DNA from 3 places in the Halomonas citrativorans genome. Region 1 is predicted to be linked to each of the others. Evidence: predicted binding sites of a transcription regulator. Region 1 holds the regulator's gene; each other region holds the start of a gene.
The links. The regulator sigma-54, encoded in region 1, starts transcription at its own class of promoters, with help from an activator protein. The targets are predictions, from matches to a motif close to TGGCACNNNNNTTGCTNT.
Positions count from the first base shown of each region.

Region 2: the regulator sigma-54 is predicted to act here: its motif matches at 5,009-5,026, upstream of INT20_RS14045 (P-II family nitrogen regulator).
Region 3: the regulator sigma-54 is predicted to act here: its motif matches at 3,468-3,485, upstream of urtA (urea ABC transporter substrate-binding protein).

Region 1 covers NZ_JABUYX010000001.1:189,596-199,830, forward strand. Annotated here, with positions in the region: gene rapZ (RNase adapter RapZ) at 1-572, opposite strand, end outside; gene INT20_RS00790 (PTS sugar transporter subunit IIA) at 640-1,110, opposite strand; gene hpf (ribosome hibernation-promoting factor, HPF/YfiA family) at 1,115-1,423, opposite strand; gene INT20_RS00800 (RNA polymerase factor sigma-54) at 1,522-2,934, opposite strand; gene lptB (LPS export ABC transporter ATP-binding protein) at 3,058-3,807, opposite strand; gene lptA (lipopolysaccharide transport periplasmic protein LptA) at 3,817-4,308, opposite strand; gene lptC (LPS export ABC transporter periplasmic protein LptC) at 4,317-4,889, opposite strand; gene INT20_RS00820 (KdsC family phosphatase) at 4,889-5,431, opposite strand; gene INT20_RS00825 (KpsF/GutQ family sugar-phosphate isomerase) at 5,468-6,454, opposite strand; gene INT20_RS00830 (ABC transporter ATP-binding protein) at 6,710-7,531, shown strand; gene mlaE (lipid asymmetry maintenance ABC transporter permease subunit MlaE) at 7,531-8,331, shown strand; gene mlaD (outer membrane lipid asymmetry maintenance protein MlaD) at 8,348-8,812, shown strand; gene INT20_RS00845 (MlaC/ttg2D family ABC transporter substrate-binding protein) at 8,839-9,495, shown strand; gene INT20_RS00850 (STAS domain-containing protein) at 9,492-9,824, shown strand; gene INT20_RS00855 (BolA family protein) at 9,921-10,172, shown strand; gene murA (UDP-N-acetylglucosamine 1-carboxyvinyltransferase) at 10,183-10,235, shown strand, end outside.
Region 2 covers NZ_JABUYX010000018.1:46,624-56,858, forward strand. Annotated here, with positions in the region: gene INT20_RS14020 (methyl-accepting chemotaxis protein) at 1-784, shown strand, start outside; gene INT20_RS14025 (LysR family transcriptional regulator) at 789-1,715, opposite strand; gene INT20_RS14030 (ferredoxin--NADP reductase) at 1,882-2,658, shown strand; gene glnK (P-II family nitrogen regulator) at 2,800-3,138, opposite strand; gene INT20_RS14040 (ammonium transporter) at 3,302-4,549, opposite strand; gene INT20_RS14045 (P-II family nitrogen regulator) at 4,596-4,934, opposite strand; gene INT20_RS14050 (accessory factor UbiK family protein) at 5,287-5,667, shown strand; gene INT20_RS14055 (helix-turn-helix transcriptional regulator) at 5,867-6,787, shown strand; gene INT20_RS14060 (TonB-dependent siderophore receptor) at 6,902-9,019, shown strand; gene INT20_RS14065 (ABC transporter substrate-binding protein) at 9,161-10,042, shown strand; partial or broken gene INT20_RS14070 (YifB family Mg chelatase-like AAA ATPase) at 10,180-10,235, shown strand, end outside.
Region 3 covers NZ_JABUYX010000025.1:13,454-23,688, forward strand. Annotated here, with positions in the region: gene INT20_RS15495 (Bug family tripartite tricarboxylate transporter substrate binding protein) at 66-1,064, shown strand; gene INT20_RS15500 (tripartite tricarboxylate transporter TctB family protein) at 1,176-1,658, shown strand; gene INT20_RS15505 (tripartite tricarboxylate transporter permease) at 1,697-3,196, shown strand; gene urtA (urea ABC transporter substrate-binding protein) at 3,683-4,972, shown strand; gene urtB (urea ABC transporter permease subunit UrtB) at 5,062-6,678, shown strand; gene urtC (urea ABC transporter permease subunit UrtC) at 6,685-7,863, shown strand; gene urtD (urea ABC transporter ATP-binding protein UrtD) at 7,860-8,696, shown strand; gene urtE (urea ABC transporter ATP-binding subunit UrtE) at 8,696-9,403, shown strand; gene INT20_RS15535 (TonB-dependent receptor) at 9,511-10,235, opposite strand, start outside.

The DNA of each region.
Region 1 (10,235 bases):
GGCAGGCAGCGTACATCAAAGACTAAATCTGCATCCATGGGTACGCCATGCTTGTAGCCGAACGACTCAAAGGTGAGTGTTAGCTGGTCTTTGCGCTGGTGGGCTACCTGGTCTGAAATGCGCCGACGCAGGTCGTGGACCGATAAGCGTGATGTATCAATCCGCAGGTCGGCCAAATCACGTATTTCGTTGAGCGTCTCTTCCTCTTTCTCTATCGCCTCTTCAAGCGTCATATCACTGTTGCGCGTTAACGGATGGCGTCGCCGTGTCGCAGAATAGCGTTCCAGTAAAATACGTGAATCGGTGGTTAGATAGATAACCTGACAATCTATAGGCCGCGCGCGCAGCTCTTCAAGCAGTGCGGGAAGGCGCTCAAGCGCCGCTGGCAGGTTGCGGGCATCAATACTGACCGCTAGATGCGTGCGCTCACCCTCGTCACGGAGTTCGTCAACCAAAGAACCAAGCAACATGGCGGGGAGATTATCAATGGCGTAATAGCCAATATCTTCCAGCGCTTGTAATGCGATTGATTTGCCAGAGCCAGAGCGGCCGCTAATAATCACCAGTTGCATAGTGGCTCTCTCTGATTGAACGTATAAAAGGGATAACGCATGAAAATGTGTTAGTCGTTATGGGCGATTATGGAGCGGCCTGTTCGCGAATCTTGCCCATTAGCAGGTCAAGCAAATCGTGCTGGCTGCTGGTTTTGCGTAATGCCTGGCGTGTGCTCGCATCATTCATGATGGTGGCCACTTGGCCCAAAAGCGACAAATGCGTGTCGTCAGCCTCTTCGGGAACCAGCAGCACAAAGACGAGGTCGACCGGGTCGCCATCAATAGCATCAAAATCAATAGGTTCTGATAATTTTAAAAAACCCGCAATAGGCGTAACGCAATGTGGGCTGCGCGCATGGGGGATGGCGACGCCGTTACCGATCCCCGTGCTGCCAAGACGTTCCCGGCCGATCAGTCGGCTGAAAACTTCCTGGCTATCCAGACTGGGTGTATTTTGAGCGATAAAGGTGCTGAAAAACTCCAGCACCCGCTTTTTGCTGCCCCCGGGCACGTCGTAAAGTACGCGCTCCGGGGGGAGGATGGTTTCCAACGTCATTGAATTAACGCACGCCAGCGCCTTGGGCGCGAGCTTGTGCTTTTTCCTTGTGCTTAACGAGTTGACGATCAATTTTGTCTGCTAAGGCGTCAATAGCGGCATACATATCGACATCTTCGGCGTCGGCATGTAAGTCGGCGCCTGCCGCATGAAGGGTGCACGCGGCATGTTGGCGCTCCTTCTCAATAGATAAGGTGACTTGTACCGTGGTGATGTGGTCGTAATGACGTTCGATGCGTTCAAGTTTTTCATTAACGTAGTCACGCAAGGCGTCAGTCAGTTCTACATGATGACCCGTGATATTTACTTGCATTGACGTGCTCCTTATCCATCGGACTGAATTTCGATTGTAACCCTTTTTACGGTGTTGCAAAGCCCCTGTCGCGAGTTTTGCCATTTCTCTTGTAACGACTAACGCAAACGACGACGTTCACTTGATGAGGGAATGCCCAGCGACTCACGATATTTCGCCACCGTACGGCGTGCCACTGTGATGCCGCCATCTCCCAGTAATGTCACCAAACGACTGTCCGAAAGAGGTTTGCCGGGAGGCTCATCTTGAATCAACTTTTTAAGCCGGGCGCGAATCGCGGTGCTTGAGTGGCTGTCTGCGCCATCCTGCCCGCTAATTTGGCTTGAGAAAAAGTACTTGAGTTCGAATACGCCCCGTGGGGTATGGATATATTTTTGTGTGGTGACCCGAGAAATGGTTGATTCGTGCATCTCAACCGCCTCGGCAATATCGGCAAGAATCAACGGCTTCATCGCTTCTTCACCGTGCTCTAAAAAACCGATTTGGCGAGTGATAATCTCGCGCCCTACGCGTAGAAGCGTGTCGTTGCGGCTGGACAGGCTTTTGATTAGCCAGCGCGCTTCTTGCAAGTGCTCTTTTAAAAACTGGTTATCCTGACTCTTGTCTGCACGCTTGATTAAGCTGGCGTAGTCGGGCTGGATACGCAGCCGGGGCAGGGCTTCAGGGTTAAGCTCCAGGTGCCAGCCTTCATGGTCATGACGTACGACCAGGTCGGGCGTGATATAGCTATCGTCGGTGACGCCATAAGCGCTGCCTGGGCGTGGGTCCAGGCTTCGGATCAGACCGATCACATCGTCTAGCTGCTCATCGTCCAGGCTTAGGCGGCGCTTTAATAGGCGCATGTCATTTTTGCCCAGCGCTTCAAGAAACTGACGAACCAATCGGCGCGCGGGAACCAGTAGGGGCGTGTCGTCGGGGAGCGTTGCTAGCTGAAGCATCAAACATTCGCGCAAGTCACGGGCGAAGACGCCCGTTGGCTCGAACTGCTGTAAACGCATCAGAATGGTCTCCATCTCTCGCTGGCTGAGACCTTCGATGCTCTGAGCACGTAACCCATCGCGGATATCGTTGAGCGGCTGCGTCAGGTAGCCATTGGCGTCCAGTGCATCAATCAGGCTTTCGGCGATTAGCTGCTCACGAGCCGTAAAGTCGGTCATCGCCAGCTGCCAAAGGAGATGTCCATGCAGGCTTTGTCCCGCGGCCTGGCGTTCAAAATCGGGGCCTTCGCTGCTGCCAGAGCTACCCATGTCCTGGTAAGTATCAGACCAGTCGCTATCGACAGACAGTTCCTCGGGAATGCTTTCTGACCACTCCTCGTCAGGTGTTTCGACGGTCGCCTGCTCGCCGAACTCGTCTTCCTGCTCCAGCATTGGGTTGGCATCCAGTGCCTGCTGAATTTCCTGACGTAGATCCAATGTCGATAGCTGTAGCAGTGCAATCGCTTGCTGCAGCTGAGGTGTCATGGTCAGCTGCGTACCGATACGCAATTGGAGAGAAGCTTTCATGACCATCTGAGAACCACTCGTTAATCGGAAAGCTTCACCCTAGTGCGAGTCATGTTGTTGTGCAAGTGCAATAAGCATGCCACTGATAAAATTTTTACTGCAGATCACTGTTTAGCGGTGAAATTAAATTCATAAGCGAAAATCAGCACCCAGGTAAACTTCCCTCACTTTTTGGTTATCAAGGATAGTCTGAGGGCTGCCGCCAGCAATAATGTGGCCGTCACCGACAATATAGGCGATATCGCAAATATCCAGTGTTTCTCGGACGTTATGATCAGTAATTAGCACGCCAATGTGGCGCTGTTTTAAGGCGCGAATAATGCTCTTGATTTCACCAACCGAGATGGGATCGACACCTGCAAATGGCTCGTCCAGCAAGATAAACGCGGGCTCTGTGGCCAAGGAACGGGCAATTTCGACGCGTCGCCGCTCGCCGCCGGAAAGGCTCATGCCCAGGTTGTCACGGATGTGGGTAATATGAAAGTCGTCAAGCAGGGCCTCAAGCCGCTGCTCTCGTCCTGCCCTGTCCAGATCTTTGCGGGTTTCCAGAATCGCCATAATATTATCCGCAACCGATAGCTTGCGAAAAATAGACGCTTCCTGGGGTAGATAGCCAATGCCGGCCATCGCGCGTTCGTGCATGGGAACGCGGGTTAAGTCTTGCTCGTCGATACGCACCGTACCCGCATCAGACTTCACCAGACCCACAATCATATAAAACGATGTGGTTTTACCCGCGCCGTTAGGGCCGAGCAGGCCTACCACGCTGCCTTGAGCAATCTCCAGGCTAATGTCTTTAACCACGCGGCGGCGCTTATAGCTTTTTGCCAAGTGATTGGCGTAAAGAGTTTTTATGGGCGGTGCTTCCGCAATAGACATGGTTGACTCCTATTGCGCTGGCTGAAGCGTCATACGAATACGCTGCGGCTCGCTACCGTTTACATCGGAGCGTGCCTGCACCACTTCGCGGTCAATGAAGTACTCCAGGCGGCCACCGGTAAACTGATCACCCGCTTGGGTCAGTTCGGCCTGGTCAATAAGCTCTACACGCCGCTCTGCTACGTGATAAACCACGCGGCGTGCCCATCCTTCCATCGGCGCGTCCTGATCATCGAGTTGATTGCGTAGATAGGCGCGCTCTCCGGTGGCAATAGCGCGAGAAAGCTCACCCGCGTCGTTACGGATAATTTCAACGCGATCACCACGTAGCTGCATACTGCCTTGGCGAATATTGACATCGCCTGAATAAACGGCAGTGCCTGCACGCTGATCAAGGTCTAGCTGGTCGGCTTCTACTTCAATGGGGGCTTGGCTTGTCTGGGCCGCTGCCGATAGCGGCACCGCAAGGGCGAAAAGCGCGGTGCGAATAAAAGCGTTCATAGCGACTCCTAAGGATTTTGTGTTGCGGGGGGGTGATGGCCGCGGACGTTATCGGTTAGTCGGACCTGGCTATCATCAAGCCAAACATCCATACGTGATGCGCTCATTCGTTGAGGTGGCTGCTGAAACACGGCGGGCGCCTCACTCCAGACATGACGCGCTACCCCATCATAATGTAATAACTCAGTATCAAGCTGCCAGCCTTCTGTAGGCGCCAGAAGCCGTGCATCACCAGACAGTGTTAGCGCTTGGGTGGCCGTGTTCAGAACGCCTTCGTTGGCGTGAGCGAGCCACTCTCGGTTATCACTATCAAACAGCGTCGCTTCGGGTTGAGTGACTTCGGCCAGGGTGCTTTGTGGTATGTAAACCAATAAAGGCGCGGCCAGCGACTGCTGGATATGCCCTGTTTCACCAAACAGCGTGATCTCGGCATTTTCCAGCACGTGGCCAGGCTCTTCAGCCTGCGCTTCTTCGTCAACGGGCCGGTCTTCCGGGCCGCGTGGGTCCAGCCATACCAGCAGCCCCCCTAAAGCGACCACCAGGGCCGCTAACCCGACGCGTTTCTTGGTTCTTTGAAACATTACACGCGACCATTCAAATACGACTCAAGAACAGTACTCCAGTGGCCCTGCGCTTCAAGTAATGTATCGCAAATTTCACGTACGGCGCCGTGACCACCCAAGCGGTCGGTAATCCAGTCAGCGTGGGTATGCATGTAATCGGGTGCGTTGGGGACCGTAATGCCAACGCCTGCGCGTTTGATAGGCGCAAGATCAGGCAGGTCATCGCCGCAGTAAGCCACCTGGCTTAGGTTCAGATTGAGGCGCTCGCACAGCGCTTTCAAAGTAGTGAGCTTATCTTCGCAGCCCTGGTGGACAAGGTTAATTCCCAGCGCCGCAGCACGCTGGCTCACCATGGGGGAGTCGCGTCCTGTAATTAACGCCACATGAATGCCCACACGTTTAAGCAACTTTAAGCCATGGCCGTCTTGTGTATGGAAGGCTTTGATCTCGATACCGTCGGCCTGAAAGTATAGCCGTCCATCGGTGAGCACACCGTCAACATCAAGGGCAAGTAGTCGCACATGGCGAAGCTGGTCAAGTAGCGCAGTGGGGAGGGCCATAGGGACTCCTTGTCAGTAAACTGTTGGGTAAAATGGTTAGATAACGCCGCTGGCAAGCAAGTCGTGCATATGGAGCGCCCCAATGGGGCGCTGTTCGTCATCGACGACCGCTAGCGCAGTAATACGGCTGTCTTCCATGATGCGCACCGCTTCGGCGGCCAGTAGGTCGGGGCCAATGCGTTTGCCGGGTCGGGTCATTACATCGTCCACGGTTACTTTACGCAGATCATGAAACTGGTCGAGGGTGCGGCGTAAGTCGCCATCGGTATAAACACCTGCAAGTCGCCCTTCGCTGTCGACAACACAGGTAAATCCCAACCCCTGGCGGGTAATCTCCAAGAGCGCATCACGCAGCGGGCTGCCTAGTGCTATCTGCGGCAAGCGTGTGCCGCTATGCATAAGGTCTTTAACGCGCAATAGCAGTCGTTTTCCCAGGCTGCCACCGGGATGCGATAAGGCAAAATCATCAGCGGTAAATCCGCGTGCTTCAAGTAGCGCAACGGCAAGCGCGTCGCCTAGGGCAAGGGCGGCCGTCGTGGAACTTGTGGGGGCCAAGTCCAGAGGGCACGCTTCGCGCTCAACACCGCTGTTCAGGTGAGCATCCGCATGTTTGGCAAGTGTTGAGCCAGGGCGGCCTGTCATGCTAATTAACGGTGTGCCTAGCCGTTTTAACAGAGGCAGTAGCGCCGTCACTTCGGCGGTTTCTCCGGAGTTTGAAAGCGCCAGGACCACGTCGTTGCGTGTAATCATCCCCAGATCGCCGTGGCTAGCTTCGCCAGGGTGAACAAAAAAAGCAGGTGTGCCGGTGCTGGCAAGCGTGGCGGCCAGCTTTCCTGCTATATGGCCAGACTTGCCCATTCCCGTCACGACGACCCGGCCCTGACACGCCAGCATCAATTCACATGCACGGTCGAAGCTTTCATCAAGCTTGCCTTGAAGACCGCCAATGGCGGCTTGTTCTATTTGCAGCGTGCGTAGGGCGCTTTCACGCAACGGGCTAACAGTGGGTGAGGGCTGGGGCATGAACATCTCGTTTTAATAGAAATACAGTGCAAACGTAGTGCGATTAACTGACAAGAATACCATTTTGTGGGCATCTATAAGCATAGCGCTTTAACGGGTTTTTAGGGTGGGTTGGAACGCATGTCTTGCCATAAGTGCCATTGAAGCCAAGCTTGATGTTCGAGAATATTTAGAAAACGCTGTTTTTAAACGGTAGAATATCCAACCGATAAACGCACCCGCTACTATTAAGTAACAATGGGAGTCAACCAACCCATGACAGACGTTCCCTTCATCGAAATTGAAGACGTGCATTTTTCACGTGGGAGCCATGAGATCTTTCGTGGAATCAGCATGATTATTCCTCAGGGTAACGTCACCGCCATTATGGGGCCTAGCGGTACCGGCAAGACAACCTTGCTAAAACTCATTGGTGGTCAGCTAACGCCGGATCGTGGACGTATTATCGTCGATGGCCAGGACGTTCATCGGCTGTCGCGAAAAGCGCTGTTTGCATTGCGTAAACGTATGGGCATGCTGTTTCAAAGCGGCGCTCTGTTTTCTGACCTGGATGTGTTCGAGAACGTCGCGTTTCCCTTGCGCGTCCATACCGACCTGCCCGATGCCATGATTCGAGACCTGGTATTGCTAAAGCTTCAAGCGGTGGGGCTGCGCGGGGCTCGTCATCTAACGCCTGCAGAACTTTCGGGCGGTATGGCCAGGCGCGTGGCGCTGGCTCGGGCAATAGCGTTAGACCCGGAGCTCATTTTGTATGATGAGCCTTTTGTCGGGCAGGATCCTATTTCCATGGGCGTGCTGGTGCAGTTGATTAAACGGCTTAACCAGGCACTAGCGCTTACCTCGGTGGTGGTTTCTCACGATATTAAAGAGACACTAAGCATCGCCGATTATCTCTATCTTCTCGCTGATGGTCAGGTCGTCGCTGAGGGAACGCCGCAAACACTCAATGCCAACCAGGACCCACGCGTTAGCCAGTTCGTTCATGGCGAGCCAGATGGCCCTGTGCCGTTTCACTATCCCGCCGAGACGCTGTATAGCGATATTCTTGGCCCCGTTACCGCGACAAGGGCAGGGTAATGCAGTCGAAATTTGAACAAGGCATCGGCTATATCGCCCGTTTGGGGCGTAAAGGGTGCGATGTAATGGAAGCGCTGGGCCGTGCCGGGCTATTTCTTGGTCAGTCAGCGGTCGGCGTGCCGTCTCGTGAAGGGTGGAGCCTCTGGCTGCGTCAAATGCATTTTGTGGGCGTGCTTTCGCTGGCGATTGTGATCGTATCGGGACTTTTTATTGGCATGGTGCTGGCGCTGCAGGGCTACACTATTTTGGTCGACTTTGGCGCGGAGCAGGCGTTAGGGCAAATGGTTGCGCTTTCCTTGCTGCGGGAATTGGCGCCGGTTGTCGCTGCGCTGCTGTTCGCCGGGCGGGCAGGGTCGGCACTCACCGCTGAGATTGGCTTAATGAAAGCCACCGAGCAGCTAACCAGTATGGAAATGATTGGCGTAGACCCACTGCGTAGAATTATTGCGCCCAGGCTCTGGGCTGGGTTCGTTTCGCTGCCCATTCTAACGGTTGGCTTTAGCGTCGTGGGTATTTGGGGTGGCTACCTGGTCGGTGTGGAGTGGCTTGGCGTTTTTGAAGGCTCTTACTGGAGCAACATGCAGGCCAGCGTATCGTTTATCGGCGATGTAGGTAACGGCATCATCAAGAGTCTTGTCTTTGCCGTCGTTGTTACCTGGATCGCGGTGTTTCAAGGCTATGACTTAATGCCGACGTCTGAAGGGATTTCGCGGGCCACAACGCGTACCGTCGTTTATTCATCGCTTGCAGTATTGGGGCTTGATTTTGTATTAACCGCCGTAATGTTCGGCGGCCTTTAATAGGTGGAGTGGTTTCATGAAACGCAGTAAAACAATGGAATTTGGCGTGGGTCTATTTATGCTGGCGGGGATTGTTGGGCTGATTTTTCTGGGCCTGCGCGTCAGTGGTTTAAGCCTTGCTAGCTCTTCTGAAACGTTTCACCTTGACGCCAATTTCTCCAATATTGGCGGATTAAAGCCGCGCTCTAGAGTCACCATGGCGGGCGTGACCGTTGGGCGCGTGGAGTCGATTGATTTAGATACCGACTGGTTTGACGCTCGGGTCACGCTACGCCTGGATAATGACTTGGAAGGGCAGCTCTCCGAGGACACAACAGCCGCCATTTTAACCTCTGGCCTGTTGGGCGAGCAGTATATTGGCTTAAGCGTGGGTGGCGCCCCTGAAGTGCTTGAAGATGGCGATACCATTCGTGACACCCAGTCTGCGCTGGTGCTTGAAGAACTAATCCAGCAATTTGTATCCAATATGGCGAGTAATTAAACATTCTATTAGTAGAGGTGAATGTAATGCGAAACACGACACTGACGCCGATGCGCTGGCTTTTTGCGTTCATGATGTTGGTACTGGTCTTACCGCTTCAGGCGCATGCGCAAACCCAGTCGCCTGAAGCGATGGTTCGGGAAAACGTCAATGCTCTGATGGGAGAGATCGAGGGCAAGAGGGAGTATTACGCCAATCATATGGGTGAGCTTGAAGCGTTGGTCGACACTAGCCTTGAAGGCGTGGCGGACTTTCGCTATATCGGTGCCAGCGTCATGGGAAGCTACTTTCGTAACGCGACCCCGGAGCAGCGCAGTCGCTTTGCAAACGTGTTTCGCCAGACCTTGATTGATACGTATGCACGTGGCTTGGTAACGTTCGATTATCGTGAGCTCCGGGTGTTGAATAATCAGCGCGGTCAGCGTTACGAAGACCAGGCAAGTGTCGATATGGAAGTGGTGGCCAATAACGGACAGGTCTATCCGGTGAGCTATAGCCTGCGCCTGTCTGACGGTGAATGGCGCGTAGTGAACGTGATTGTTAACGGTATTAACCTGGGCCTGACGTTCCGCAACCAGTTTGACCAGGCAATGCGTGAAAACAATCGTGACTATGATGCGGTTATTCGTGGCTGGGCACCTGAAATTGGTGTCGACGAGCTGGAGCAGGGGGGCGATGTGTGACACGTTTACTGTCACTGTCCCAGCTAAGCCTCAAGGCCTCGCAAAATACATTGTGCGTTACGGGCGATGTTGGCATGGACGCGGCGGCAGAACTTGCCGCCGCGGGTAAAAAATGGCTCCAGGCGACAGAGCAACGTGACGTTGCGTTTGATTTTAATGGCGTCCATAAAGCCAGTAGTGCGGTTATAAGCGTGCTATTTGAATGGATGCGTACCTGCCAGTCGCGCAGCATTACCGTCAATGCGGTGACCCTTTCAGCGCCCCTTGAACGCTTAGCGCTTCTTTCAGAAATTGAATCCCTTATTCATCCGCCAACCCTCGCCCGTTAGGGGGTGGCACCCTTGGCATCGCCAAGCGTGTCGCTTTTCTTTATTATGTTGCCTTATTAGTACTATTCACATCGACCTGAAGGAGTTTCCTGTCTCATGCAACCCAATGAGGTAAAAGCACTGCTTGAATCCCGTATCGACGGATGTGACTTTCATATCCAGGGCGAAGGCTGTAATTTTCAGGTGATTGCGGTGGGTGACGCCTTTGAAGGTCTCTCTCCGGTTAAGCGCCAACAGCTGGTTTACGCCGCGTTAAGTGATGAAATTGCCTCGGGCGCTTTACACGCCATCAGTATTAAAACGTTCACTCCGACGCAGTGGTCCACTGCGTCGGAAAACGCTCAATAACGGCGCCTGCATGGATAAGTTAATTATTACCGGCAATGGGTCGGTGGATGGTGAGGTCTGGGT
Region 2 (10,235 bases), on a different contig from region 1:
GGTGCATCATGCAGCGAATGAAATCGCCATGGGTGGTCAGGACCTATCCCGCCGCACCGACAACACCGCGGCCAGCCTGCAGCAAACGTCGGCGTCTATTGAAGAGATCACCAGTACCGTACAGCACACCGCTGCCTCGGCTCAAGAAGCCAACAAGCTCTCGCAAACCGCCTCTGAAGTCGCTAATGAAGGCGGCCAAGTGGTCGCGAATGTAGTCACCACCATGGAAGATATTACCCAAGCGTCCGATAAAATCGGTGATATCGTTACGTTGATGAACAGCATTTCCTTCCAGACCAACCTGCTGGCGCTGAATGCCTCTGTGGAGGCCGCCCGAGCAGGCGAACATGGACGAGGTTTTGCAGTGGTCGCCGAGGAAGTACGCAAGCTTGCCAGGCGCAGCAGCGAAGCGGCCAACGATATTCAAAAACTGATTGAAGATTCACAAAGCAAAGTCAATAACGGCACTACGCTTGTTCGTAATGCGGGGACCACCATGAAGGATATTGTGGCCCACATCACGCGCGTCTCGGACGTACTGGAAGAGATACGAGCGGCCACCAGCGAGCAAAGCGACGGTATCAACCAGGTCAACATCGCGGTTGCCGAACTGGACCGCATGACCCAAGAGAACGCCGCTATGGTGGAGGAGTCCACCACCGCCGCCGAGCAGTTAAAAGAGCAGGCCGATCATTTAGCCACCACCATTGGCAGCTTTAAATTATCGCAGCACGCATCAGCGCCCCTGGCATTGCACTCGCCCAACGCGGTGACCGAGCATTGAGCACTTAAGGCACCGGCGGCAGCTCAATATCGTCACTGCGTTTAGCGCCTGCGGTCATTTCACGACACAGGCGCAGGAACTCACGCACGCCCGTGGTGAGGTATTTATGGCGGTGCCAGATAAAGGTGAACTGACGCTTTAGATCCAGCTCCGGCGTGGGAAGCGGTACCAGGCTTCCTCGCCGGAAGGCATCGCGTAGCGCTAGCCGCGAGACACAACCGATGCCAAGCCCCGACTCTACCGCCCGCTTAATCCCTTCCGTATGCTCCAGCTCCAGCAACGTATTAAACCGGCTGCGCCGGTGGCGTGCGGCGTGCTCTAGTGTCATGCGGGTGCCTGACCCCTCTTCACGCATGATCCAGTCTTCGCGCAGCAGCTGTTCAAGTTCGAGGTGCTCTTTTCCCGCCAGTGGGTGGCGCGGCGAGCAGAAAACACACAGCTCATCCTCAACCCAAGGCTGGCTGATGATCATTTCGTCATCGCACTGGCCTTCAATCAGGCCCAGATCCAGCGAGTGCTGGCGCACGCCCTCAATAATATGGCGCGTATTACGCACCGAAAGGCGCACCCGGCTGCCGGGGTAACGCTGCATAAAATCACTGATCAGAAGCGTTGCCAGGTAGTTGCCAATGGTTAGTGTGGCCCCCACGTCCAGCGCCCCAACGCCCTGCTGGCCACGAAGAAGCTCTTCGATCTCCTCGCCGCGATCAAGCAGTGCTACCGCCTTGGGCAGCAGTTGAAAGCCCAGCGCATTTAATTTTAACCGCTTTCCCATGCGGTCAAGCAGTTGGCAGTCGAACTGGCGCTCAAGCTCGGCAAGCGCCGTGCTGGTGGCCGATTGAGACATGGCCAGCGCACGCGCCGCTTGCGAGACGCTCTCGTGCTGAGCGACCGCGACAAAGACTTCCAATTGCCGGAGGGTATAGTGCATACAGGGCCTATATCGATTTTAAAGATAAGTGTTATCAATATAATTCGCTTAACAGATATACCACCTTTACTTAGAATTGATGACAACATATTTCATGATTTTTTATTCTTTTAAAGAATATAGATGCTGTGATTTCCTGCCAGCATCGCTATAGGGAGACATTGGTATGAGTAAGTTTGCTCTGGAAGAAGTTCTCAGCGTTCACCACTGGAACGATACCCTGTTTAGCTTCCGCACTACACGTGAGCGCAGCCTGCGCTTTAAAACCGGCCAGTTTGTCATGATCGGTCTGGAAGTGAACGGCAAACCGCTAATGCGTGCTTACTCCATCGCCAGCCCGAACTATGAAGATCACCTTGAGTTTTTCAGCATCAAGGTGCCCGATGGCCCGCTGACCTCACGCTTACAGCATCTGAAAGTAGGCGATCAAATCATGGTCAGCCGTAAGCCGACCGGTACGCTGGTGTGCGACGACCTGCTGCCGGGTCGCAACCTGTATATGCTCTCGACCGGAACGGGCCTTGCACCGTTTATGAGCCTGATTCAGGACCCGGAAGTCTATGAGCGCTATGAGAAAGTCGTGCTGGTACACGGCGTGCGTGAAGTGTCTGAGCTGGCCTACGCTGATTTTATTACCAAAGAGCTGCCTGCCCACGAGTATCTGGGCGAAGATATCACCAATAAGCTGGTCTATTACCCCACGGTAACCCGTGAAGAGTTCCATACCATGGGTCGCTTAACCGACCATATCCGCAGCGGTAAAATCTTCGAGGATACCGGCCTTCCGCCGATCGACCCGCGCCAGGACCGCGCCATGATTTGTGGCAGCCCCGCAATGCTGGATGACACCAGCGCGCTGCTGGATGAGCTGGGGTTGAATATCTCACCGCGCATGGGTGAGCCTGGTGACTACGTGATTGAGCGTGCGTTTGTTGAGAAGTGATGGATTGGCGAGGTGTGAATAGTCGAACCTGATCACTGCCCTCTCATACGTCACTCGCTGATAAAAAGCCCTGCGGAGATACTCCGCAGGGCTTTGATTCATGACTTACTACTTATCCCTCACGACTCACCCTTCACCCGCTTAAACCGCGTCTTTACCCGTTTCGCCGGTACGAATACGAATGACCTGCTCAAGCGGCATCACAAAGATTTTACCATCGCCGATTTTACCCGTGTTGGCGACTTGGGTAATCGCATCAATTACCTGCTCAACCATATCGTCATCGACAGCGACTTCCAGCTTCACTTTGGGCAGGAAATCCACCACGTACTCAGCTCCACGATAAAGCTCCGTGTGGCCCTTTTGACGACCAAACCCTTTTACTTCTGTGACAGTAATGCCCTGCACGCCGATATCGGAGAGCGATTCGCGTACGTCATCAAGCTTAAACGGCTTGATAATGGCTGAGATCAATTTCATTGCGACATCCTCTAGCTTGGTGGCCATTGTCTTGTCTATTGGGTGCGGCGAAAGCCAGCCACCTCTGGTGCTAAGCATACACCGCTACAGGCGGAGAATAAAAAGGCCTTCCTCGAAAGGAAGGCCATAAGGAGCACGCCAGCTCACTTGCTTAGTATTATGCTTATTTCTTAACGCTAAACTCAGGGTAGGCTTCAAGACCACATTCCGCGATATCCACGCCTTCATACTCTTCTTCTTCGCTCACCCGGATGCCCATGATGGCTTTCAGCACCAACCAGACCACCAGGCTTGTCAGGAATACCCAACCGAAGATACCGGCAATACCCATCATTTGAGCACTAAAGGACGCGCCATCATTGGTGATAGGCACCGCCAATACCCCCCAAATACCCGCCACGCCGTGAACGGAAATTGCACCGACCGGATCATCCAGCTTGAGCTTATCAAGCGATACAATCGCTACGACCACAATGGCACCGCCCACCGCACCGATAATGGTGGCACCTAATGCCGTTGGCGAGAGCGGGTCAGCGGTAATCGCCACCAGGCCTGCCAGCGCGCCGTTAAGCGCCATGGTCAGGTCCGCTTTACGGAACCACAGTTTGGCCAGGACCAGCGCGGCAATCACACCACCAGCGGCCGCCGCATTGGTATTGGCAAACACCTGGGCGACATTGTTGGCCGACTCGATATCCGAGACTTTTAGCTCAGAGCCACCGTTGAAACCGAACCAACCCATCCACAAAATGAACGTCCCCAGCGTTGCCAACGGCATGTTGGCACCGGGAATGGCATGGATAGCGCCATCTTTACCGTACTTGCCTTTACGCGGCCCCAGAATCAGCACGCCTGCCAGAGCAGCGGCAGCGCCTGCCATGTGAACAATACCCGAACCGGCATAATCCGAGTAACCCACGCTGCTCAGCCATCCGCCACCCCAGGTCCAGTAGCCAGAAACCGGATAGATAAAGGCGGTCATGACCACAGCGAAGGCCAAAAAGGCCCATAGTTTCATGCGCTCAGCGACCGCTCCGGAAACAATCGACATGGCAGTAGCCACAAAGACAACCTGGAAGAAGTAATCAGCGCGCATGGAGTAGTACGGCGCATCTTCGCCACCCGCCAGCACTGAATCGACGCTGTTCTCAGTACCCAGCAGAAAGCCCAGGCTTGGCAAGAAGCCGCCTTCGCCGCTGGAGTACATGAGGTGATACCCCACCAGCAGATACATGGTGCAGGCAATCGCAAACAGCGCGATGTTTTTCGTCAGAATTTCAGCGGTGTTTTTAGCGCGCACCATGCCTGCTTCAAGCATGGAGAAGCCTGCGGCCATCCACATGACCAATACACCGCACATCAAGAAGTAAAACGTGTCGAGCGCGTAGCTCAGATCAGCCAGTTCGTTCATTTGTTAGTTCCCCGTTGAACTACGAAGTAGCCCGGTAAGCCCCTGTTTAAACGGCATCAACGCCGCGTTCACCGGTACGAATTCGGATAACATCGTCGAGCGGCGTGACGAATACTTTGCCATCGCCGATTTTTCCACTGTTAGCGGCATTACAAATGGCATCCATCACGCTTTCCAGGCGCGCATCGTCAACCGCTACTTCTACTTTTACCTTGGGCAGAAAATCGACCACGTACTCAGCACCCCGGTAGAGCTCGGTATGCCCTTTCTGACGCCCAAAACCTTTTACCTCTGTCACGGTAATGCCCTGCACGCCGTTGTCGGCCAGTGCTTCGCGGACATCGTCAAGTTTGAATGGCTTAATGATGGCGGTGATGAGTTTCATCCCATATCTCTCCTGCTGGATAAGTCCTGCTAGATAGCTAGCGGCATTGCCGCTGAAAATGGCGATGCTCTACTAATGCGCATACCGTGCCATTAGCTAATTTCTTATTAATTTTTAGTGACTTAACAAAACATAAGGCGCTTTTACGCACACCCTAAGATCGCGAAAGGCGTAGGGCGCAACCGATTGCACCAAAAAAGAACCGACGCGAACGGTTGGCGCACCATGACTGGGCAACGAGATAAACGAATAAATGCACCAATGCCATACGCAATACATGCGTACTGGCGGCGGGTTGCGTATCCTTAAAATAGTGCCCACTTTTAAAGCATCATTATTTAAGGAGAGAACCATGACGCCCCAGGATCGTATTAGCCGTTTGGCACAACAGATTGGCGACCGCTTACAAAATGCGTCACAAGCGCCGGAAGATATTCAGAAAGGCGTTCAACAGGTGGTTCGTGGTGCCTTTGATCGGCTGGAGCTCGTATCGCGGGAAGACTTCGATATCCTGATGGACGTTCTACAGCGCACGCGTTCGCGGGTAGAAGCCCTGGAGAGGCAAGTAGCGCAGTTGGAAGCTACGATGGAAGCGAGTCAGCCTGAGAAGCACCTACCAGTCGCCACTAAGGCCACTGAAAGCGCTCAGCCCAACGCCGATACGGATGCGCCCGCTGCCCCAAAACCGGCTGCCAGCAGCACACTGAACGACGATAAGAAAAGCGATACGTAAGCACAGTGCTGGTAACGCCTGCCGCCACCAAAATGAGAACACCTATCATTGCGTTTTAATCTACTGATGGTAGGATCACGATGATTTACGCGTTCTCTGGATAACCCACGAACCGCTCCTCTTTTCAAGCGTCGCTCTTTTGGGCGGCGTTTTCTCGCTGGGTTGATCACTGGATTACCAAGCCGCAGGGCCCCTATTGATGCCAACCTTTACGTCGTTAACGCCATCGACACTTAGCCAACTGGGCCAAACGTTCGGTATTGATTACCTGTATGCCGGTAAGGGAATTGACGACCCGATTGCCCAAGGCAGCGTGAGTGATTTGCCGCTTTCTTCTGCGCTGCATCTCACCCTCTCCGACCTTGAAGTACGCCAACGCTACGCCTCACGTTCCACACAGACGATACCCTGGTTTCTAAGCGTTGTTATAGAGGGCTGGATTGACATTACCCAAGGCCAGAAGCGGCTAACCATCGGCGCGGGGCAGGGGTTCTGCGTTCACTTTACCCCCCAGGCACCGCTGATTGTTGAACAGCCGGCGCAGCCACAGCTGCGTACTCTCAATATTGCGGTACTGGCCACGATTCCTAACGCGTTGCCTAGCGCGCAAGCACCACAGCTGCATGCCTGGGCGCCACCTTCCACACTTTTTGCTCAACTAAGCGCGACCTGCGAGACGCCACTGGATCACTGGCGGCATTCATTAGTTTGGCAAGGGCTTGCCCTACAGCTTCTTGGGCACGGCTTACCCACGCCGCCTGCCAGGGAGCCTCAATCGGCACGAGGCATGAAGGCCCGTGAACGTGAACAGCTTGCTCAATTGCATACAGAGCTAAGTAATAACCCAATGACCGATTACTGCCTAAGCGACCTGGCTCGTCGCGCAGCGATGAGCCCCAGCAGCTTGCGGCAGAAATTTAGCGCACTTTACGGTTGCTCAATTTTTGATCATCTACGCCAGTGTCGGCTTCAACAAGCCTATAGCTATCTGGAAAAAGGCTATAGCGTTCAACAGACAGCACATACTTGCGGCTACCGTCATGCCACCAATTTTACGACAGCCTTTAAGCGCCTCTTCGGTATCGCGCCCACAGAAGTAATCGGCAAGGCCAGAGCATAAGATGCGCGCCACCAACGCTGGCGTTACGCATAGCTGATTTAGCATATGGCATAGCTCAACAGGCCCTTAAAAAGCAATAATTCTCATTATTACAAACAGTAGAGACTTATTGTCATGTTTATGTGCCCACACCGCTTTTACTATCGTCAACTTGCATTATCCATTGCCTTGGCAGGGGGCTCGGTAACTGTTGCCTATGCCCAACCATCACCGGATGATGCCCAGCAGTTAACGACGGTCACCGTCACTGCTCAGCAGGCGGCTACCAAAGTCGAAACGCCCTTTATCGAGACCCCGCAAAGTGTGTCAACCATTACTCAGCAGCAGATGGAAGAGCGTGGCGTAACGACCGTCCAGCGCGCAACCGACTACACGCCAGGCGTTTACTCCAATCAGGTGGGCGCTTCAAACCGCTTCGACTATTTAGTGTTGCGCGGTTTTTCCGATGGCAGCTTAAGCAACACGTTTCTGGATGGCCTGAAAGTGATGGGCGATGCTAACTCCCACAGTTCGATGCGTATCGACCCTTGGTTTTTGGAAAGCATCGAAGTCGTTCGCGGGCCTGCCTCCGTGCTCTATGGCCGCGCCTCTCCGGGCGGCATGGTAGCGCTGAACAGCAAGCGTCCTGAGTTTGAGCAAGGCGGCGAGCTGCGCTTGCAAGTGGGCAACAATAACCAGCGTAGCGCCGCGTTCGACCTAACCGGGCCGATTGACGAGCAGCAGCGCATAGCATTTCGCTTAACGGGTATCGCCAGCGGTGCGGACACCCAGTTCGGGCCCGCCGAAGAGCAGCGCTTTGCCATTGCCCCACGCCTGACATGGGACATGACCGACGACACCAGCCTGACGGTTGAAGCCTACCTGCAGGATGAACCGAAAGGCGGTTATCACTCCGGCGTACCTTATGAAGGTGCCGTAATACCCCGCAACGGGCGTAAAATCAGCAATAATTTCTTTGACGGCGAAGAAGATTACGACGCCTACGAGCGCACCCAGCGTATGTTCGGCTACTCGCTTGAGCACCGCTTTAATGACCGGGTCACTGGCCGTCAGATGCTGCGTTACCTGAATTCGGACGTAGTACTTAATCAGGTATATGGCTTTGGCTGGACATCGCCCGCTTCCAACGAATTAACCCGCTATTACTCCGGCAGCGACGAGTCCCTTGAAGCATGGACCATCGATAATCAGCTTGAAGCTCGATTTGATAACGGTGCTATGGCGCATACACTGCTCTTTGGCGTGGACTATCAGCAGCGCGAAAACAACGTGTCATGGCCTTCCGGTGCCTTCCAGCCCATTAACGCCTTTGAGCCCGTTTATGGCAGTGATCCCGTCGCATTTTATGCTCCTACTCGGGAACAACATAACATTGAACAGACCGGTGTTTATCTACAGGACCAAATTGCACTCAACAACTGGCGCTTCACGCTGGGCGGACGCTATGACTGGGTGAGCATTGATAACACGAACAAGGATACCGACGATTCAAGCTCGCTAAACGATACTCAACTTAGCGGCCGTGCGGGCGTGGTGTATCTATTCGATAACGGCGTAGCGCCTTACTTGAGTTACTCCACCGCGTTTACTCCCACAAGCTTTGTGGATGAAAGCGGCGATTTGCTCTCGCCCATGGAAGGCGAGCAGTGGGAAACCGGGGTGAAGTATCAACCCAGCGGTAGCGCCAACCAGTACAGCGCGGCCATTTTCCATATCAGTCAGGAAAACGTAGCCACCAAAGAGCAGCCCTCTGACCCTTACCGCGCCGTGGGCGAAATTGAATCCCAAGGACTTGAATTGGAGGCCCAGACCCAACTGACCGAAACGCTCTCGCTTCAAGCAGGCTATAGCTTTACCGATATTACCTACGCTAAAAGTGACGACGGCAACCAGGGCAACAACGCGATTTACTCGCCCCGGCACCAGCTACAGGCATGGGGACATTATGAAGCAAACAGCGGCTGGCTAAACGGCGTGGATGTAGGTGTTGGTGTGAGGCATTACGCGGATATCGCCGCAGACCGCGCAAACACCGAAACCGTACCCGACTACACGCTGGTCGATGCCACCATCGGCTACGACCTCAGCCATGTGGGCGTTAACGGCGTCGAAACCCGCCTTAACGTCAACAACGTACTGGATAAATCCTACGTAGCGTCATGCAACTCACTAGATTACTGCTACTTTGGCGCTGAGCGCGGGATTACAGCAAGCGTTCACTACCGTTTCTAAACACTTAAGAGAGCCGCTGAGCCCCGTCACCCTGTTTAACCACACGTCGTCGGGGTTTAGCTAACGACAAGCTTGCACGGCGTTGCAAGCAAGAAAGATTATCGTTTAAATACAGCTCTTCTTTCAAAATGGCTCTTCCTCATGCGCCGTACCGTGACGCTTTCTTTCGCCCGAGCCGCGCTTCTGCTCACCAGCCTGCTAGCGTTTACCAGCGCCCATGCCCAGTTTGCCACGGTGGATTGGACCATTGCCGAGACGTTGGTGGCTATCGACGCGCCGATCAGCGGCGTGGCCCAACAGAAGGACTACTACGACTGGGTCGGCGAGCCGCGACTTCCAGAAGGTGTGACCGACCTTGGGCTGCGCACCCAGCCCAATTTTGAATTGTTGGCCCAGCTGGCTCCCGAGCAGATATTGATCTCGCCGATGTTTGCTGCACTCACGCCTCGTTTGGAGCGCATCGCACCGGTAACCTCCATTCCGCTTTACTCCCCCGGTGCCGATACCTGGCAGGAAATCCAGGCATTAACGCGCCAACTGGGTGAGCTCACCGAGCGACAGCCCCAGGCAGAACAATTAATTGCCGACACACAGACGCTAATGGCATCACTACGTGAAGCGCAACCTGACACCGCACCGCTATTGATGGTGCAGTTTATGGATGCACGCCATGTGCGGATCTTCGGGGATAACAGCCTTTACAATGCGGTGCTTGAGCAGCTTGGCCTGGACAATGCCTGGGACCAACCCACCAACGCCTGGGGTTTCACCTTAACGGGTATCGAAGTGCTTGCCCACTATTCAGAGGCGACGCTGGTAATTATTGACCCGTTGCCCACCGGCGTAGAAGAAGCGCTGGCAGAAAGCGGCCTGTGGCAACAGATACCCATTGTGCAAAGCGGCAACCTTTTGCGCCTGCCACCGGTGTGGAGCTTTGGCGCACTGCCCTCGGCCCAGCGCTTTGCTCGCGTGTTGACTGCCGGCCTGGACGACTTTTCACGCCACCAGCCATCCCCCCGTTAGAAATAATGCACGCCCTTCGCGCGATATTCTCGCCAGGATCGTAACGCTGAAAGCCCTGCCTGCTATCAAAGTTTTCTTAGTTGCGTTAAGTTAACCGCTAGCGCCAAGTAAAATTAGGCAACTAGCGAGGAAGCACAATGACCTTAGCGATTGTGGCCACGCGTGCGGGCGTGGGCCTGGATGCGCCAGCCGT
Region 3 (10,235 bases), on a different contig from region 1:
CGCGGCGTAACCACGAAATAATAACAGTGGACCACACAACAACATATATATGTGGAGAACGCCAAATGACCTCGCTTTCCTTGAAGCGCTTAGCCGTAATTGCCCTACCGATGGCCGCTCTGGCGGGTATGAGTGTCACTGCCCAGGCTCAGGAGTGGACGCCGAGCAAATCGATTGAGTTCGTTGCCCCCGCCAACCCGGGTGGCGGCTGGGATACGCTGGTGCGCACCATGTCGCGTGTTATTCAGCAAGAAGAACTGGCTGACAAGAACTTTGCCGCAATCAACGTACCTGGCGGTGGTGGTGCGGTGGCCTGGGCGCAAATCGCTCGTGATAGCGGTAACCCACACAAACTGTTTGCTACTAGCCCACCAGTGATTCTGGTTCCGCTTGCCGGTGCGTCGCGCTACGATCACACCGACTTCACCCCGGTGGCACGCATCAATACCGATTACTCGATCATTCTGGTAGCCGCAGACTCTGAATATCAGGATCTTAACGATCTGTTTGCGGCACTCAAAGAGAATCCCCGCCTGAGCGTGGGCGGCGGCAGTGCGCCGGGCTCGATGGATCATATTTCTGTCGCAGGCCTTGCTTCGGCAGCTGGCCTTGATGCTTCAAGCATTAACTATATTCCGTTCTCAGGCGGTGGCGATGCCATGACCAACCTGATGGGCGGGCATATTGAAGCGGTCATTACCGGTGCGGGTGAGTCGGTGGGCCAACTGGGTGAGGGCAGTCAACTGCGCGCCCTGGGCGTATCTTCCGAAGAGCGTCTGGGCGGTGGATTAGCTGACGTGCCGACCTACCAGGAACAAGGTATCGATTACACCTTCGACATCTGGCGTGGCGTGATGGGCACCCCGGATATGCCCGAAGAAGCAGTTGCCTACTACGAAGATCTGTTCGCTGAAATGCTCGAAACCGATGCCTGGCGTCAGGCAAGCGACCAGTTAGGTTGGATCGATGCCTATCAGAACAGCGAAGAATTTGGTGTCTTCCTTGATGAGCAGCAAGAGCAGTTCAGCAGCGTGCTGAGCGACCTTGGCCTGCTGCGCCAATAAACACCCTATAGAGCAATGCTGTGTTATCCCAGCGGCCAATGTGCCGCTGGGTGCGTCTGTTCGTGACGTCCCTGTCCGAAACGACTGGGCGTGTGCTCCCGGAGAATTCCAATGACTAAATTGAATACCAACCAGTGGCTGGCGGTGGTACTGGCGCTCTTCGCTGCTGCCTATTTGGCCATGGCGTGGCAAGTGCCTACGTTTCCGTTGCCACGCCCGGTCGATTCTGACCTGTTCCCCAAGGTATTAGGTGTCGCTCTGCTGCTGCTGGCGGCCTTTCTGTTTTTTGAAAAACCTGGCGCGATAGCCGGCGCAGATGAGATTGACGAAGAAGCCACTCAGGGCCCGCTGCTGCTGACGCCTTGGGCGCGCGTTATTGTCACGTCACTGGCGATTGCAGCGTATGCGCTGCTACTAGTGCCGTTAGGATTTGTCCTGGCTTCCACGCTGCTATGCGTAGGGTTGACTGCCTACTACGGCTATCGCCGCCTAATAGTCAACATTGCCACGTCGTTGGGAGTGGTATTAGCCCTCTATCTCACCATGACACGGGTCATGGATGTGTATCTACCGACGGGCGTTTTGCCTTTCTAAACAAGCCGTTTTAGCAGGTCTTTAAGAGGGTAACTCTCATGGATGCCTTGAATAATCTTATGTACGGCTTTGGCATCGCGCTTGAGCCGATCAATATCGCTTACGTTTTTGCCGGCGTGTTTGCTGGCACGATTATTGGCATGCTGCCGGGGTTAGGCCCCATCAGTGCACTTGCCTTGATGATTCCGATTACCTTTGCCATGGAGCCATCTTCTGGCTTGATTCTCATGGCGGGAGTTTATTACGGGGCTATTTTCGGTGGCTCCACGTCATCCATCCTGCTTAATGCGCCAGGGGTGGCGGGCACGGTGGCTACTTCGTTTGACGGCTATCCCATGGCCAAGAAAGGGCTGGCGGGTAAAGCGCTTGCCATAGCCGCCTATTCATCTTTTGTGGGCGGCACGGTGTCGGTCATTTTCTTGATGCTGGTGGCTCCGTTGCTCTCCAAGGTGGCGGTTAGCTTTGGTCCGGCTGAATATTTTGCCCTGATGGTATTGGGCCTGACCGCCGTTGTGTCGCTGTCTGATAAGTCGCTGGTAAAAGGCTTAATCGCCGCGGTTGTCGGGGTAATGATCTCGATTGTCGGCATCGATATGCAAACTGGTACTGAGCGCTTTACCTTTGGTTCGGCGCAGTTGCTTGACGGCATTGATTTCCTGGTGGTCGCGCTGGGTATTTTTGCGCTCGCTGAGGTGTTCTACATGCTGCTGCGTGGCGGGGGCGGTAAAGAGACGCCACGCAATGCGATTGGCTCGCTAAAACTAACCCGTTCTGAAGTGAAAGAGATCGCCGGACCGGTTGGCCGCAGTTCGGTACTGGGCTTTTTCACCGGCGTTTTGCCTGGTGCTGGCGCCACTATTGGCTCGTTTCTGGGCTACAGCATGGAAAAGCGTATTGCCAAAGATGGTAATACCTTCGGTCAGGGCAACATTAAAGGGGTGGCAGCTCCTGAAGCCGCCAACAATGCGGCGTGTACCGGCTCATTTGTACCATTATTGACGTTGGGTGTACCGGGTTCGGGCACCACGGCGGTACTGCTGGGCGCGCTGTTGGTGATGGGCGTTACACCTGGCCCGATGATGCTTGAGCAACGCCCGGACGTGTTTTGGGGCGTGGTAGCCAGTATGTATATCGGCAACATCTTCCTGCTGGTCTTGAACCTGCCGCTGATTCCGCTGATTGCCAAAATTCTCGACCTCCCCAAGCCGCTGCTGCTGTCGCTGATTCTAATCTTCTGCATGATCGGCGTTTACGGCATGAGCTTTAGCGTGTTTGACCTGCTGCTGCTGTTGGGCTTTGGCCTGCTGGGCCTGGGCATGCGCCTGTTTGGCTTCCCGGCGGCCCCGCTGATCCTGGCGTTGATTCTGGGCAATATCATGGAAGAGTCCATGCGCCGTGCGCTGCAGATCTCCGGCGGTGACTGGACGACGTTTATTGATAAGCCGATTTCACTCTCGCTGTTGGTAATCGCGTTACTGTCGCTTGGCTTACCGCTGTTGAAAAAGCGTCGTAAGCGGGCGGCAGCGGCTGCCGAATAAGCATTTTTTAGTGCTTTTTTAAGTACTTTTTGGGTACTTCTTTAAGTGCTCTTTCAAGCTCTAATCCAAAACGCCCTGGAGTTTCCTAGGGCGTTTTTTTGTATCTGAAGCCTTAACGTGCACTGTTGGTGCAAAGCGTCGTCCTGGTGCATAAGAAGTGTGCGCCGCAAATGCATGGACGCGCTACCGCAGTGCAAAAGATCAGAATGGTAGCTTTTTAAATATATCCAAGCAATTGATTTAAAAGTTAATACTAGCTTTTGTTTCAATGTGGCGCACCCCTTGCAAATGCTAGTGGCTAAGTCCTCGTGGACGTACCGAGTCGATGCCGTACCCATAATAATCACGCGTAATGGCAGTCAGCTCGGTCGCGAAGCCCTCATAACAAGCCCCAGCTATAAAGGGTGCAAGGAGATTCAAGTGGCCATACAACATCACAATGTCCTTTCTCGCCGTTTTATTACTTCTCTACTGGCCGCCGCAGTGATGGGTGCAAGCGCCCAGGCCATTGCCCAAAGCGGCGATCAGAACGACGACCCGATCAAGGTCGGTATCCTGCACTCTCTGTCCGGCACCATGGCGATCAGTGAAACCGTTCTCAAGGATACGGTCGAGATGCTGATTGAGCAGCAAAATGACGCTGGGGGCTTGTTGGGCCGCCAACTGGAGGCGGTAGTGGTTGATCCGGCCTCTAACTGGCCGCTGTTTGCCGAACGTGCCCGTGAACTGCTGGCCCAGGAAGAGGTTGATGTCATTTTCGGTAACTGGACGTCGGTATCGCGTAAGGCCGTGCTGCCGGTGGTCGAAGAGTTAAACGGCCTGCTGTTCTACCCGGTGCAGTATGAGGGCGAAGAGTCATCAGAAAACGTGTTCTACACCGGGGCGGCGCCTAATCAGCAGGCCATTCCTGCCGTTGAATATCTGATCAATGAAGTCGGCATTGAGCGCTTTGCGCTGATCGGTACCGACTACGTTTATCCGCGCACCACTAACCGTATCCTCGAAGCCTTCCTTAAGGATGAGCACGGTATTGCGCAAGAAGACATCATGGTCAACTACACACCGTTCGGCCACTCCGATTGGCAGAATATCGTGTCAGAAATCCGTCGTTTTGGTGAAGAGGGCAAACCGACCGCCGTGATTTCGACGATTAACGGTGATGCCAACGTGCCGTTTTATACCGAGCTTTCTAACCAGGGGATCGACGCCGCCGATATTCCGGTTATCGCCTTCTCGGTTGGCGAGCAAGAGCTTACCGGTATTGATACCGGCCCGCTGGTGGGCCACTTGGCTGCCTGGAACTACTTTATGAGCGTCGATAACGACGATAACTACGACTTTATCGACGCCTGGATCGATTACACCGGCGACGAAGAAACCGTCACCAATGACCCCATGGAAGCGCACTACATTGGCTTCAACATGTGGGCCGAAGCGGTGCGTAAAGCGGGTACTACCGATGTCGATTCGGTAAAAGACGCCATCATCGGTGTGACCGTACCCAACCTTTCCGGTGGCTATGCGGCGATGATGCCTAACCACCACATCACCAAGCCAGTGCTGATTGGTGAAATTCAGGACAATGGCCAGTTCGACATCGTTTGGCAAACGCCCTCAACGGTAGCGGGTGATGCCTGGTCTGATTACCTGCCCGGCTCGCGTGATCTGATTGCCGATTGGCGCAAGCCCATGGAGTGCGGCAACTTTAACGTCGTGAACGGCTCGTGCGGTGGCAGCACCGCCGCTGAAGAAGCCGAAGCGGCACTCGCCGAGTAATTAACTGCGCTAAAACATCTCCCTTGCCGCGCCCCGGCGCGGCAAGGAGCACGCTACCTTCTCACCTGGATAACCAAAGGAAGAACCCTATGAGGCGTTTCCTTTCCTTGGCGATGCTCTGCTGCCTGCTGTTGGGGGTCACCCTCACCGCGCAGGCACAAACAAACACCGCCAATTCCTCACCTAATGATACCGCTGCGCTTGCGCTTCTTGACGCACTGGATGTTGATTCTTACCGCGATAAAGGCGAGGCCATCACCGCCATTTTACAAAGCGACGACGAGCGCGCCCGTGATTGGCTGCAGGCCCTGCTGGATGGCCGCTTGCAGCGTGCCGACGATGGTCAATTTGTTGTCGTACTCGATAACAGTGGCCGCGAGTGGCCGGTGGCAGACGCCTTGACGAATGAACCGCTGGGTGAAATGTCACGTCGCGATCTGGACCGCGTGGGCATCAATAACGCCCTGCGTAACCAGCTGCGCAGTGCGATTGCCGTGGTGGATCTCTACTCGCCCAATCTGGAACGCCGCCGCACCTCCGCCGCTCGACTGCTGGGCGAAGTGGACAGCGAGCTGGTCGAACCGATCAATGAACTGATACTGGAAGAAGACGATAGTCAGGTGCGCACCCGGCTAAGCCAGGCGGTGGCGATTTATCGCGCCGAGCAGGGAGAAATGGCCGGCGTCGAGGCGCTTACCGGCAGCCTGCATCCCCGTGCTCGGGTGGCTCTGAACCGCGCAGCCAATGGCGACGACCCGGTAGTTGCGGATGCCGCCCGCGCCGCGCTTGTCAGCGTGGAACAGAACCTGAAAATCAACCGTGGGGTTGAAACGCTCTACTTTGGCTTGAGCCTGGGGTCGGTACTGGTACTGGCCGCCATTGGTCTGGCGATTACCTTTGGCGTGATGGGTGTGATCAACATGGCCCACGGCGAGCTGATGATGCTGGGTGCTTACACTACCTGGATGATGCAGCAGCTATTGCCCGGCCAGCCGGGGCTGGCGCTGGTGCTATCCATCCCGGCCGGCTTTCTGGTCGCCGCCCTCGTGGGTGTCGCGATTGAGCGCAGCGTTATTCAGTTTCTGAAAGGCCGCCCGCTGGAAACGCTGCTCGCCACTTTCGGTATCAGCCTGATTCTGCAGCAGCTGGTACGCACCGGCATCTCACCGCTTAACCGCACGGTGATTACCCCTGAGTGGATGAGCGGCTCGCTGGTGATCAACGATGCGCTGTCGCTAACCATTAACCGCATGGTGGTGCTCATCTTTGCCTTGGTCGTTTTCGCCGCGTTGATGCTGATTATGCGCCGCACGCGCCTGGGGCTTGAAGTGCGTGCCGTGACCCAGAACCGCGCCATGGCACGCTCCATGGGCATCCGTGCGACACGTGTGGATATCATGACGTTTGCGCTGGGTTCGGGGGTTGCCGGGCTTGCCGGGGTCGCGCTTTCCCAGCTCACCAACGTGGGGCCGAACCTCGGCCAGAACTACATCATCGATTCGTTCATGGTGGTGGTATTCGGCGGTGTGGGCAATCTGTGGGGGACGCTGGTGGCCGGGCTGTCGCTGGGCGTGATCAACCAGGTGCTGGAGCCCTGGGCGGGCGCGGTGCTGGCCAAGATTATCGTACTGGTGTTTATCATCCTGTTTATTCAAAAACGCCCGCGTGGACTCTTCCCGCAGAAGGGCCGGGCTGCGGAGGGCTAACCCATGATGACACGATCTTTTTCAAAACCGTCACTTTCAACAACCCCGTCACCATCAAGCCAGTTTTGGCTCACCCGCCCGTTTGGCGAGCGCGCCACGCAGATTTTCCTGGGCGTGTTGTTGGCTGCGCTGCTGCTCGTCACGGTGCTGCATACCGTGGTGCCTCAAGGTAGCCCGCTGCACGTTAACGCCTACACGGTTAACCTGTTCGGCAAGTACTTAAGCTATGCGCTGCTTGCCGTTGCGGTGGATCTGGTGTGGGGTTATCTGGGCATTTTAAGCCTGGGCCACGGCGCATTTTTTGCCATTGGAGGCTATGCCATGGGCATGTACCTGATGCGCCAGATTGGTGACCGGGGCACCTACGGCCACCCGGAGCTGCCGGATTTCATGGTTTTCCTGAGCTGGGACAGCCTGCCCTGGTACTGGCAGGGCTTTGATATGGCCTGGTTCTCGTTTGCCATGGTGCTGCTGGCGCCGGGGCTTCTGGCACTGGTGTTCGGCTTTCTGGCGTTTCGCTCGCGGGTTACCGGGGTGTATCTCTCAATTATTACCCAGGCGCTTACCTTTGCGCTGATGCTGGCGTTCTTTCGTAACGAAATGGGCTTTGGCGGCAACAACGGCCTGACCGATTTTCGCGAGATTTTAGGCTTTAACCTACGCAGCAACGACACACGTCTGGGGCTTTTCCTGGCCACCGGCGTCGCACTCGCGCTGAGCTATATCCTGTGCCGGGCGATTGTTTCCAGCAAGCTGGGCCGGGTGTGTGTGGCCACACGGGATGCTGAAGCGCGTACGCGCTTTATCGGCTACCGGGTGGAGCGCTTTCAGCTGTTTGTGTTTGTGGTTTCCGCGATGATCGCGGGGCTGGCCGGTGCGCTTTACGTGCCTCAGGTGGGCATCATTAACCCCAGCGAGTTCTCCCCGCTGTTCTCCATCGAAATCGTACTCTGGGTTGCACTTGGCGGGCGGGCCACCCTGTATGGCGCGGTCATCGGTGCGATTTTAGTCAACTACGCCAAGACCATCTTTACCGGGGTAATGCCCGATGCCTGGCTGTTTGCCCTGGGCGCGATGTTTGTTCTCGTGACGGTATTTCTACCCAAAGGCGTGGCGGGGCTTCTGCGTAAGCGCCGCCGTGCCGCTACATCAGACAGCGCGGGTACTCAGGAGGCTATCGTATGAGTTTGCTGCAATCACTCAAAGCCCGCGACCGGGTGTTTGACTTTATGGCGCCAGACGCCTCGCCAGTTGATGTTCGCCATGGCCCGATTCTGTATATGGAAGACGTCACGGTAAGCTTTGATGGCTTCAAGGCGATCAACAACCTCAACTTGACCATCGATGACGGCGAACTGCGCTGCATTATCGGCCCCAATGGCGCGGGTAAAACCACCATGATGGATATCATCACCGGCAAGACGCGGCCCACCGAGGGCAGCGTTTGGTTCGGCAGCCGCCATAATTTGCTTCATATGAACGAGCCGGAGATCGCGAGCCTCGGCATCGGGCGCAAGTTTCAAAAGCCCACGGTGTTTGAAGCGCTAAGCGTGTTTGAAAACCTGGAGCTTGCCATGGCGACTGACAAACGAATATTGCCCACGCTAACGGCGCGCATGACCGGCGAAATCAAGGACCGCATCGACGAAGTGCTGCAAACCATCGGCTTGGTGCCACTGCGCTATCAGCCCGCCGGGATCCTCTCTCATGGTCAAAAACAGTGGCTGGAAATTGGCATGCTGCTGATGCAGCGCCCTCGCTTGCTGCTGGTGGATGAGCCGGTCGCGGGGATGACCGAGCAGGAAATGGAGCGTACAGCCGAACTGCTGACCGGTTTGGCGGGTAAGCAGTCGGTGGTCGTCGTGGAACACGATATGGGTTTTGTGCGCTCAATTGCCCGCAAGGTGACCGTGCTTCACCAAGGAAGTGTGCTGGCCGAAGGCAGCATGGATCAGGTCTCAAGCGACCCCAACGTAGTCGAAGTGTACCTGGGTGCTGACGACGAGGAGGCTGCCTGATGCTGGCAATTGAAAAGCTCAACCAGTTTTATGGGGAAAGCCATACGCTATGGGATCTGGACCTGGACGTACCCGCTGGCCAGTGCACCTGCGTGATGGGCCGCAACGGAGTGGGTAAAACCACGCTGATGAAAGCCATCATGGGCGAAGTGGCGGTAAAAAGTGGCCAGTTGCGCTACCAGGCGAGCAGCGAAGCGGTTGAGCTAACCCAAAAAGCCGTGGAAGCGCGCTCGCGGCTGGGCATTGGCTTTGTACCGCAAGGGCGGCAGATTTTTCCGCTACTCACCGTAGAAGAGAATCTGCGTACCGGCCTTGCCGCACGCAGCGACGGACTAAAAAAAATCCCCGAGCGTATCTATGAACTGTTTCCAGTGCTCAAGGAGATGAAGCACCGCCGCGGCGGTGACTTATCCGGCGGGCAACAGCAGCAGCTTGCCATTGGCCGAGCGCTGGTAATCGAGCCCAAACTCTTGATTCTGGATGAGCCGGGGGAGGGCATTCAGCCCAATATCGTCGCGCAAATTGGCCAGGTGATTCGCCAGCTGATTGCCGAAGACGCCCTAACGGTGCTGCTGGTCGAGCAGAAGCTGCCCTTTGCGCGCAAATACGCCGACCGCTTTGTGATAATGGACCGCGGCCGCCCGGTGGCCAAAGGTGATATCAGCGAGCTTTCCAACGAGCTGATCAAGCAGCACCTAACGGTTTAAGTTATCCACACCTACGCCCGCTCGGCGAGCGTAGGTGGGGAGGTTTTACGGAGTTAGTAGTGAAAAATATTCGGTGTTATGGCATTAGCACCGCTTGTTACAGTCGTCTAGAAGTCCAGTGAGGCCGAAAACATAAAGGTGCGGGGGGCGCCTAATGCGAGGCTTGAGAGTTGTGGCATTGCCCAGTACGTTTTATCGGTCACATTGTTAACAGTGGCACGCAGTGTGAGTGGATAGCCGGAAAGGTTAGAGGCGTAGCGTGCTCCAACGTCATAAATAGTGTGTCCGGGTACTGATAGGGAGTTGTCACTATTAATGTACTGCTCTGACATCGCGGTGGCATTAGCGGTCAGTGTCAGCCCTGGTGCTACGGATAGATCCCATTCAGTGCCTAGCTTGGCTTGCAGGTCTGGTACGCCGGTTGCCTGATTGCCTTGTTCTTCATCGCTCGCGGCGCGCGTGATTTCTGGGTTTACATAAGCGATGCCCCCCATCAGGCGCAGGTTGCTGAGAGGACTGCCGAAGAAACTCCACTCCACTCCTCGGTTCCGCTGCTCGCCCCCAACCGAGAAGATATTGGTTGCCAGGTCGGTGTAGCTGCTGGGCCGCTTTATTTCATACAGGCTAAGCGTGTGTGAAAAATCACCCAGATCAAGTTTCACGCCAACCTCGCTCTGTTTGGTCTTGTAAGGCTCGAACACCTCACCAGCGTTGGCGGCAGTCATAGGTGCCGTGGCCCCCTGGCTGAGCCCCTCGATATAGTTGGCGTAGAGCGATACCTGGTCGGTCGCTTTGAAAAGTAGTGCTGCGGCGGGTGTGACCGCGCTTTCAT